DNA from 2 places in the Aeromicrobium sp. P2_G6 genome. Region 1 is predicted to be linked to the other one. Evidence: predicted binding sites of a transcription regulator. Region 1 holds the regulator's gene; the other holds the start of a gene.
What was found. Region 1 encodes HrcA, which represses chaperone genes, less so after heat shock. Its sites were predicted from a motif close to TTGGCACTCGNNNNNNNCGAGTGCCAA; they were not measured.

Region 1 (3,409 bases):
CGGGATGACCGGCCACGCCGCCATGCCGAGGCGATCAGCCTTGACCGACTGCCACACGTCGACGTACGGGTGGCCGACGACCAGCACATGGGGCCGGCCCGAGACCTGTTGCGCGATGCGCGTCTCCTTGGATCCCGCGACGAGGTGATCGACCAGCACGCCGAGGCGCCGGTCGGGTCCGGGGGAGAACTCGTCGACGATCGAGGAGAGGTCGTCGATGCCGCCGAGGTACTCGACCGCCACGCCCTCGATGCGCAGGTCGTCGCCCCACACCTTCTCGACGAGCTCGGCGTCGTGGCGCCCCTCGACATAGATGCGGCTGGGCAGCGCGACGCGGGCCTTGGCGCCGACGACGGCGCGCGAGCCTGATGCCGTACGCCCTGAGCTGGCCTTGGTCGCGGCTGAAGGCGGCCGGAGGTTGACCGGCTTGCCGTCGAGCAGGAAGCCGGGGCCGAACGGGAACGACCGGCGGACGAGGCGGCGGTCCTCGAGGATCATCATGCCGAGGTCCTTCTCGATGATCATGACCTCGCCGCAGAACCCGGTCGTGGCGTCCTCGACGACCATGCCGTGCTCGACCACGACGTCGACCGTGCGCCCCCGAGGTGGCTTGCGCCAGTCACTCGACAGGACGTCAGTGCCATAACGGTCAACCATGCAGTGCCCCCAGAAGTCGTTGATGCAGCGTCTCGACGTCGTCCTTGGTGATGTCCGGGCCGAGGACCGTGACCTCGCCGTCCATCAGCCCCAGTGCCAGGTCGACCGCGACCGGCCAGCTCGGTGGCACCTGCGACGGGAGGTCGTCGGCCCAGAGGTCGCCGATCGCGACGTAGCGAGTCGTCGCGTCCAGGCCGATGTGCGTCACGGTCATGACGAGCTCACCGCCCACGGGTCCGTCGCCGAGGTGCGCCACCTCGGCGAACCAGTCGCCGCCGAGATCTGTTGCCCAGACCGACGCCATCTCGCCGCCCTGCGACTCGTGGGCGACCGTCGTGCCGTCGTCGAGCGTGACGAGGCGCGGAGTGAAGGTGAGGGATCGCTCAGCGCCCTCGACCACGATCGCGCCGTCGGCATTCGTCTTGATTCCGGGCACATCGCTAGACTGGCACTTGACCAGGGAGAGTGCCAGCAGGCTCGCGGAGAGGGGATTGTATGTCTGACGATCGCCGCCTCGACGTGCTGCGAGCCATCGTGGAGGACTACGTCGCCACCCAGGAGCCGGTCGGCTCCCGCTCGTTGCTCGACCGGCACCAGCTGGGAGTCTCGCCCGCGACGATCCGCAACGACATGGCGGCGCTCGAGGACGAGGGCTACATCATGCAGCCTCATACGAGCGCCGGACGCATCCCGACCGACAAGGGCTACCGGATGTTCGTCGACCGGCTCGCGACGGTCAAGGCGTTGTCGCCGGCCGAGCGCCGGGCCATCGAGACGTTCCTCACGGGCGCGGTCGACGTCGACGACGTGGTCCAGCGGTCCGTACGTGTGCTGGCCCAGCTCACCAACCAGGTCGCGATCGTCCAGTACCCCTCGCTGACCCGTTCGACGGTCCGGCACATCGAGGTCGTGGCCCTCGAGGGTGCGCGCGTGCTGCTCGTGGTGATCACGAGCAGTGGCCGGGTCGAGCAGCGCATCATCGAGCTCGTCGAGACGCCGACGGATCAGCTGATCGGCGAGATCCGGTCGCGGATCACGCACGCCACGGTCGGCCAACGGCTGCCCGAGGCCTCGCTCCGGCTGGCCGACATGATCGAGACGTTCGCGCCCAACGACCGCCCGATCGTCACCGCGATCGTCACCACGCTGTCGCAGACGTTCACCAACGAGCGTTCCGACGAGCGCATCGCGGTCGGCGGCACGGCCAACCTCGCCCGGTTCGGCAGTGACTTCGACACCGCGATCAAGCCCGTCCTCGAGGCGATCGAGGAGCAGGTCGTGCTGCTCAAGCTGCTCGGCGAGGCAACAGGAGGGCTGACCGTCCGCATCGGCACCGAGACCGGCAACGAGAGCCTCTCGAGCACGGCTGTCGTCTCGTCGGCGTACGGTTTTGACGACCAGGCCCTCGCCACACTCGGCACCGTCGGGCCGACCCGCATGGACTATCCCGCAACGATGGCCGCCGTCGGCGCCGTCGCCCGCTACGTCGGCCGCATGCTGGCCGACAACTGACCCCACGTGATCAAGGACACCCACCACTGATGGCCCAGGACTACTACGCAACTCTCGGCGTCGGCCGCGAAGCGACCGCCGACGAGATCAAGAAGGTGTACCGCAAGCTCGCGCGCCAGCTGCACCCCGACGTCAACAGCGCGGCGGACGCCTCCGATCGCTTCAAGGAGGTCACGGTCGCCTACGAAGTGCTGTCCGACCCGCAGAAGCGCTCGACGTACGACCGCGGCGGCGACCCCCTGAGCGCTCACGGCAGCGGCGGGTTCGGTGGCCAGGGCTTCAACTTCGACGACATCATGGACGCGTTCTTCGGCCAGAACGCCAGCCGCGGGCCGCGGCCGCGCACGCAGCGCGGTCAGGACGCACTCCTGAGGCTCAACGTCGACCTCGCCGAGGCGGCGTTCGGCGTGACCCACGAGATCAAGGTCGACACCGCGGTCACCTGCACGACGTGCAAGGGCAGCGGTGCGGCCAACGGCTCACAGCCGGTCACCTGCCGCACGTGCCACGGTCACGGCGACGTGCAGCACGTCCAGCGCTCGCTGCTCGGCGACATCCGTACTTCCCGGCCGTGCCCGACGTGCCACGGCTTCGGCACGATCATCCCGGACCCGTGCCRGGAGTGCGCCGGTGAGGGGCGCGTACGCTCGCGCCGCTCGATCTCGGTGACGATCCCCGCCGGCGTCGACCAAGGCACCCGCATCCAGCTCGCCGGCGAGGGCGAGGTCGGACCGGGCGGCGGACCAGCCGGCGACCTCTACCTCGAGATCAACGTCTCCAGGCACCCGGTGTTCCAGCGCAAGGGTGATCAGCTGTTCTGCCAGATCTCGGTGCCGATGACGGCGGCCGCGCTCGGCACGCACCTCGACCTGCCGACGCTCGAGGCCGACCTGCCGGAGCCGCCCGAGGGCTCGACCACCGTCGAGCTCGACGTCGCGCCCGGCACCCAGTCGGGCGACACGCTGACGATCAAGGGCCACGGCGTGCCGCGCCTGCGTGGCTCGGGCCGTGGTGACCTCAAGGTGCAGGTCATCGTCGAGACCCCCTCCCGCCTCGACGAGCAGCAGCGCGACCTGCTCGTGCAGCTGGCCAAGCTCCGCGACGAGGAGCGCCCCGAGGCGCTGATCGCCAACACGCACAAGGGCGTCTTCGGCAAGATCAAGGACGCGTTCAAATGAGTATGAGCGATCCTGACTGCCTGTTCTGCAAGATCGTCTCGGGCGACATCCCCGCCGAGATC
Region 2 (3,409 bases), on a different contig from region 1:
GGCGTGACGACCTGCGCGCCGGTGAGGGTCGCGATGTCCTGCAGCATGGCCTTGCGGCGGTCACCGAACGCAGGCGCCTTGACGGCGGCCGAGGTGAACGTGCCGCGGATCTTGTTGACGACGATCGTCGACAGCGCTTCGCCGTCGACGTCCTCGGCGATGATGAACAGCGGCTTGCCGGCCTGGACGACCTTCTCGAGGATCGGGAGCAGGTCGCTCACCGACGAGATCTTGCCCTGGTTGACGAGGATGTAGGGATCGTCGAGGACGGTCTCCATGCGCTCGGTGTCCGTGACGAAGTAAGGCGACAGGTAGCCCTTGTCGAACTGCATGCCCTCGGTGAACTCGAGCTCGGTGCCCATCGTGTTGGACTCCTCGACCGTGATCACGCCGTCCTTGCCGACCTTGTCGAAGGCCTCGGCGATGAGCTGGCCGATGACGCCGTCACGCGAGGAGACGGTTGCGACGTCGGTCATGTCCTTGACGTCGTCGACGTCGCGGGCAACCTCGTGCAGGCGCTTGACGACGGCCTCGACGGCAGCCTCGATGCCCTTCTTGAGGCCGACTGGGTTGGCGCCGGCGGCGACGGCGCGGAGGCCCTCGTGGACCATGGCCTGGGCCAGGACGGTCGCGGTCGTCGTGCCGTCACCGGCGACGTCGTTGGTCTTGGTGGCGACTTCCTTGGCCAGCTGGGCGCCGAGGTTCTCGAACGGGTCGTCGAGCTCGACCTCACGGGCGACGGTCACACCGTCGTTGGTGATCGTGGGTGCGCCCCACTTCTTGTCGAGGACGACATAGCGACCCTTGGGGCCGAGGGTCACCTTGACGGTGTTGGCGAGCTTGTCGACGCCGCGCTCGAGCGAGCGGCGGGCGTTCTCGTCGAATTCGAGAATCTTGGGCATTGTCAGCTTCTTTCAAAAATTTTGGGTGCGACGGGGGGAACGTGAGAAGCCCCGGCGCCCACGGAGGGGCGCCGGGGCGTCAGATCACGAAACGACAGCGAGGACGTCGCGAGCGGACAGGATGAGGTACTCCTGGCCGTCGTACTTGACCTCGGTGCCGCCGTACTTGCTGAAGATGACCTTGTCGCCGACGGCGACGTCAAGAGGAACGCGGTTGCCGTTGTCGTCGACCCGACCGGGTCCTACGGCGATGACGTTGCCCTCCTGGGGCTTCTCCTTGGCAGTGTCCGGGATGACCAGACCTGATGCAGTGGTCTGCTCGGCTTCGACAGCCTGGATGACCAGGCGATCCTCGAGCGGCTTGATGGTGACCGACACGTGTCGACCTCCCCTTTCAGGCGGTGGAACGTTGGACGCTGGTGGGCACGCCGTCGCGGGGGTCGTACTCACCGATGCTTGGCACTCTCATGGCGAGAGTGCCAGTACGAAATCTAGCACGGTGCTGGCACTCGACCCAAGGGAGTGCTAAACGCGAGTTCAAGGCTCGCTCGCCCCACGTCGTCCACGTATGTGTGTCCGGCACGGCAGACTGCTCTCCATGGATCTGGCGACGTTCGAGCAGCTGCTGTCCCCTGCGGGCCAGCTGTTGCTCGACGAGGTCGCCGAGCGGGCCGGCGTCGAGTCGGACCTGGCGCTGGGCACCCGGCTCCGCAAGACGTACGCCTCAGAGCTCGTCGCGGCCGCGGTGACGCAGAACCACCTGCGCGGCAAGGCCGTGCCGAAGTTCGGCGCCGACGCAGCGCGGATGTACTTCACCCACGTCGCCCTCGAGCAGTCGACGCGTATGCCGGTGGCCACGCACCGCGCCGCCCGGCTTGCGTCCACCGGCGCCACGGCCGTCGTCGATCTCGGCTGTGGCATCGGCGGCGACCTGGTCGCGCTGGCACGTGCTGGCCTGCGGGTACGCGGTGTCGAGCTCGATCCCGTACGCGCCGCGATCGCGTCGGCCAACCTGCGGGCGCTCGACCTCGACGGCGACGTCATGTGCGAGGACGCCCGCTCGGTCGACATCGGTGCTGACGAGGTCGCCTTCATCGACCCGGCCCGCCGCGACGGCCGAGGGCGTACGTTCTCGACCTCCGACCTGCAGCCGCCGTGGGACTGGGTGCGCGAGCTGCTGGCGGGCAGAGCCGTCGCCAAGCTCATGCCCGGTCTCGCCCACGACGCGGTGCCGCGTGGCGTCGAGGCCGAATGGGTCAGCGACGGCGGCAGCCTCGTCGAGGCATGCCTGTGGGGCGCGCCGTTCGCGACCGCGACCCGCAGGGCCACCGTGCTGCCCTCCGGCGCAGGGCTGGTCTCGACCGGCGAGCCCGTGGCGGTTGCGGACGTCGGGGCATACCTCTATGAGCCGGACGACGCCGTCATCCGCGCGGGCCTGGTCAGCGAGCTCGCCGCGACGATCGGCGGCTGGCTGCCCGACCCGCACATCGCGTACGTCGCCTCGGACGGCGCCCATGCGACACCGCTGGCGCGCGGGTTCCGGATCGTCGACGAGCTGCCGTTCCGCGAGAAGCCGCTCAAGGCCGCGCTGCAGGTGAGGCGGATCGGGACGCTGACGGTCAAGAAGCGCGGCGTCGACATCGTCCCCGAGGAGCTGATCCGCCGGCTCAAGCTCAAGGGGCCCAACACCGCGACGATCATCATGACGCGCGTCCTGGGCGACGGCCGGGCATACCTCGTCGAACGCCTCTGAACCTCCCAGATTTGGATTCTCGTGCACCATGGCCGACTACTTCGTGGTGCGCCGGCATCCAAATCTCGGGGCATAGGCTGGCGGCATGCGGATCGACCTCAACGCCGATCTCGGCGAGTCGTGGCCTCGCTGGGAGTCCGGCGAGGACATCGCGCTGCTCGACGTCGTCACGAGCGCCAACGTGTGCTGCGGCGCGTACGCCGGAGATGCCGAGCTCATGCGGGCGACCTGCGAGGCGGCCGTCGCCAAGGGCGTCGCGATCGGCGCGCAGGTCGGCTACCCGGACCGCGACAACTTCGGCCGCGTTCATCTCGACCTGCCGTCGGCGGAGCTCACCGGCGAGGTGCTGAGCCAGCTGCTGCTGCTCGACGAGATCGCGCGGGCGGCCGGCGGCATCGTCTCGTACGTCAAGCCGCATGGCGCGCTCTACAACACGATCGTCGACGACGACGTCCAGGCGCAGGCCGTGGTGGACGCGCTCCAGAGTCTCGCGACACCACTCCCCCTGCTGGGCCTGCCGGGCTCGGTGTCGCTGTCGATCGCCGAGGCGTCCGGCATCCCGATCATCCGCGAAGGCTTCGCCGATCGTGCGTACACCTCCGACGGCCGGCTCGTGCCCCGCAGCGAGCCCGGTGCAGTGCTCGACGATCCCGCCGCCGTGGCGGCGCAGGCAGTCAAGTTGCTCGACAGCGTCTCGTCGATCTGCGTGCACAGCGACAGTCCCGGCGCGGTCGACCTCGCACGCGCCGTGCGC

Region 2: a site for HrcA is predicted at 1,405-1,431, ahead of groES (co-chaperone GroES). Genes of this name have one in related genera too.

What each region holds. Positions count from the first base shown of each region.
Region 1 covers NZ_JBFUFH010000002.1:614,603-618,011, forward strand. Annotated here, with positions in the region: gene AC1DVU_RS09480 (DUF3097 domain-containing protein) at 1-657, opposite strand, end outside; gene AC1DVU_RS09485 (hypothetical protein) at 650-1,093, opposite strand; gene hrcA (heat-inducible transcriptional repressor HrcA) at 1,153-2,169, shown strand; gene dnaJ (molecular chaperone DnaJ) at 2,199-3,347, shown strand; gene AC1DVU_RS09500 (histidine triad nucleotide-binding protein) at 3,344-3,409, shown strand, end outside.
Region 2 covers NZ_JBFUFH010000006.1:146,830-150,238, forward strand. Annotated here, with positions in the region: gene groL (chaperonin GroEL) at 1-902, opposite strand, end outside; gene groES (co-chaperone GroES) at 987-1,280, opposite strand; gene AC1DVU_RS18520 (class I SAM-dependent methyltransferase) at 1,501-2,655, shown strand; gene AC1DVU_RS18525 (LamB/YcsF family protein) at 2,741-3,409, shown strand, end outside.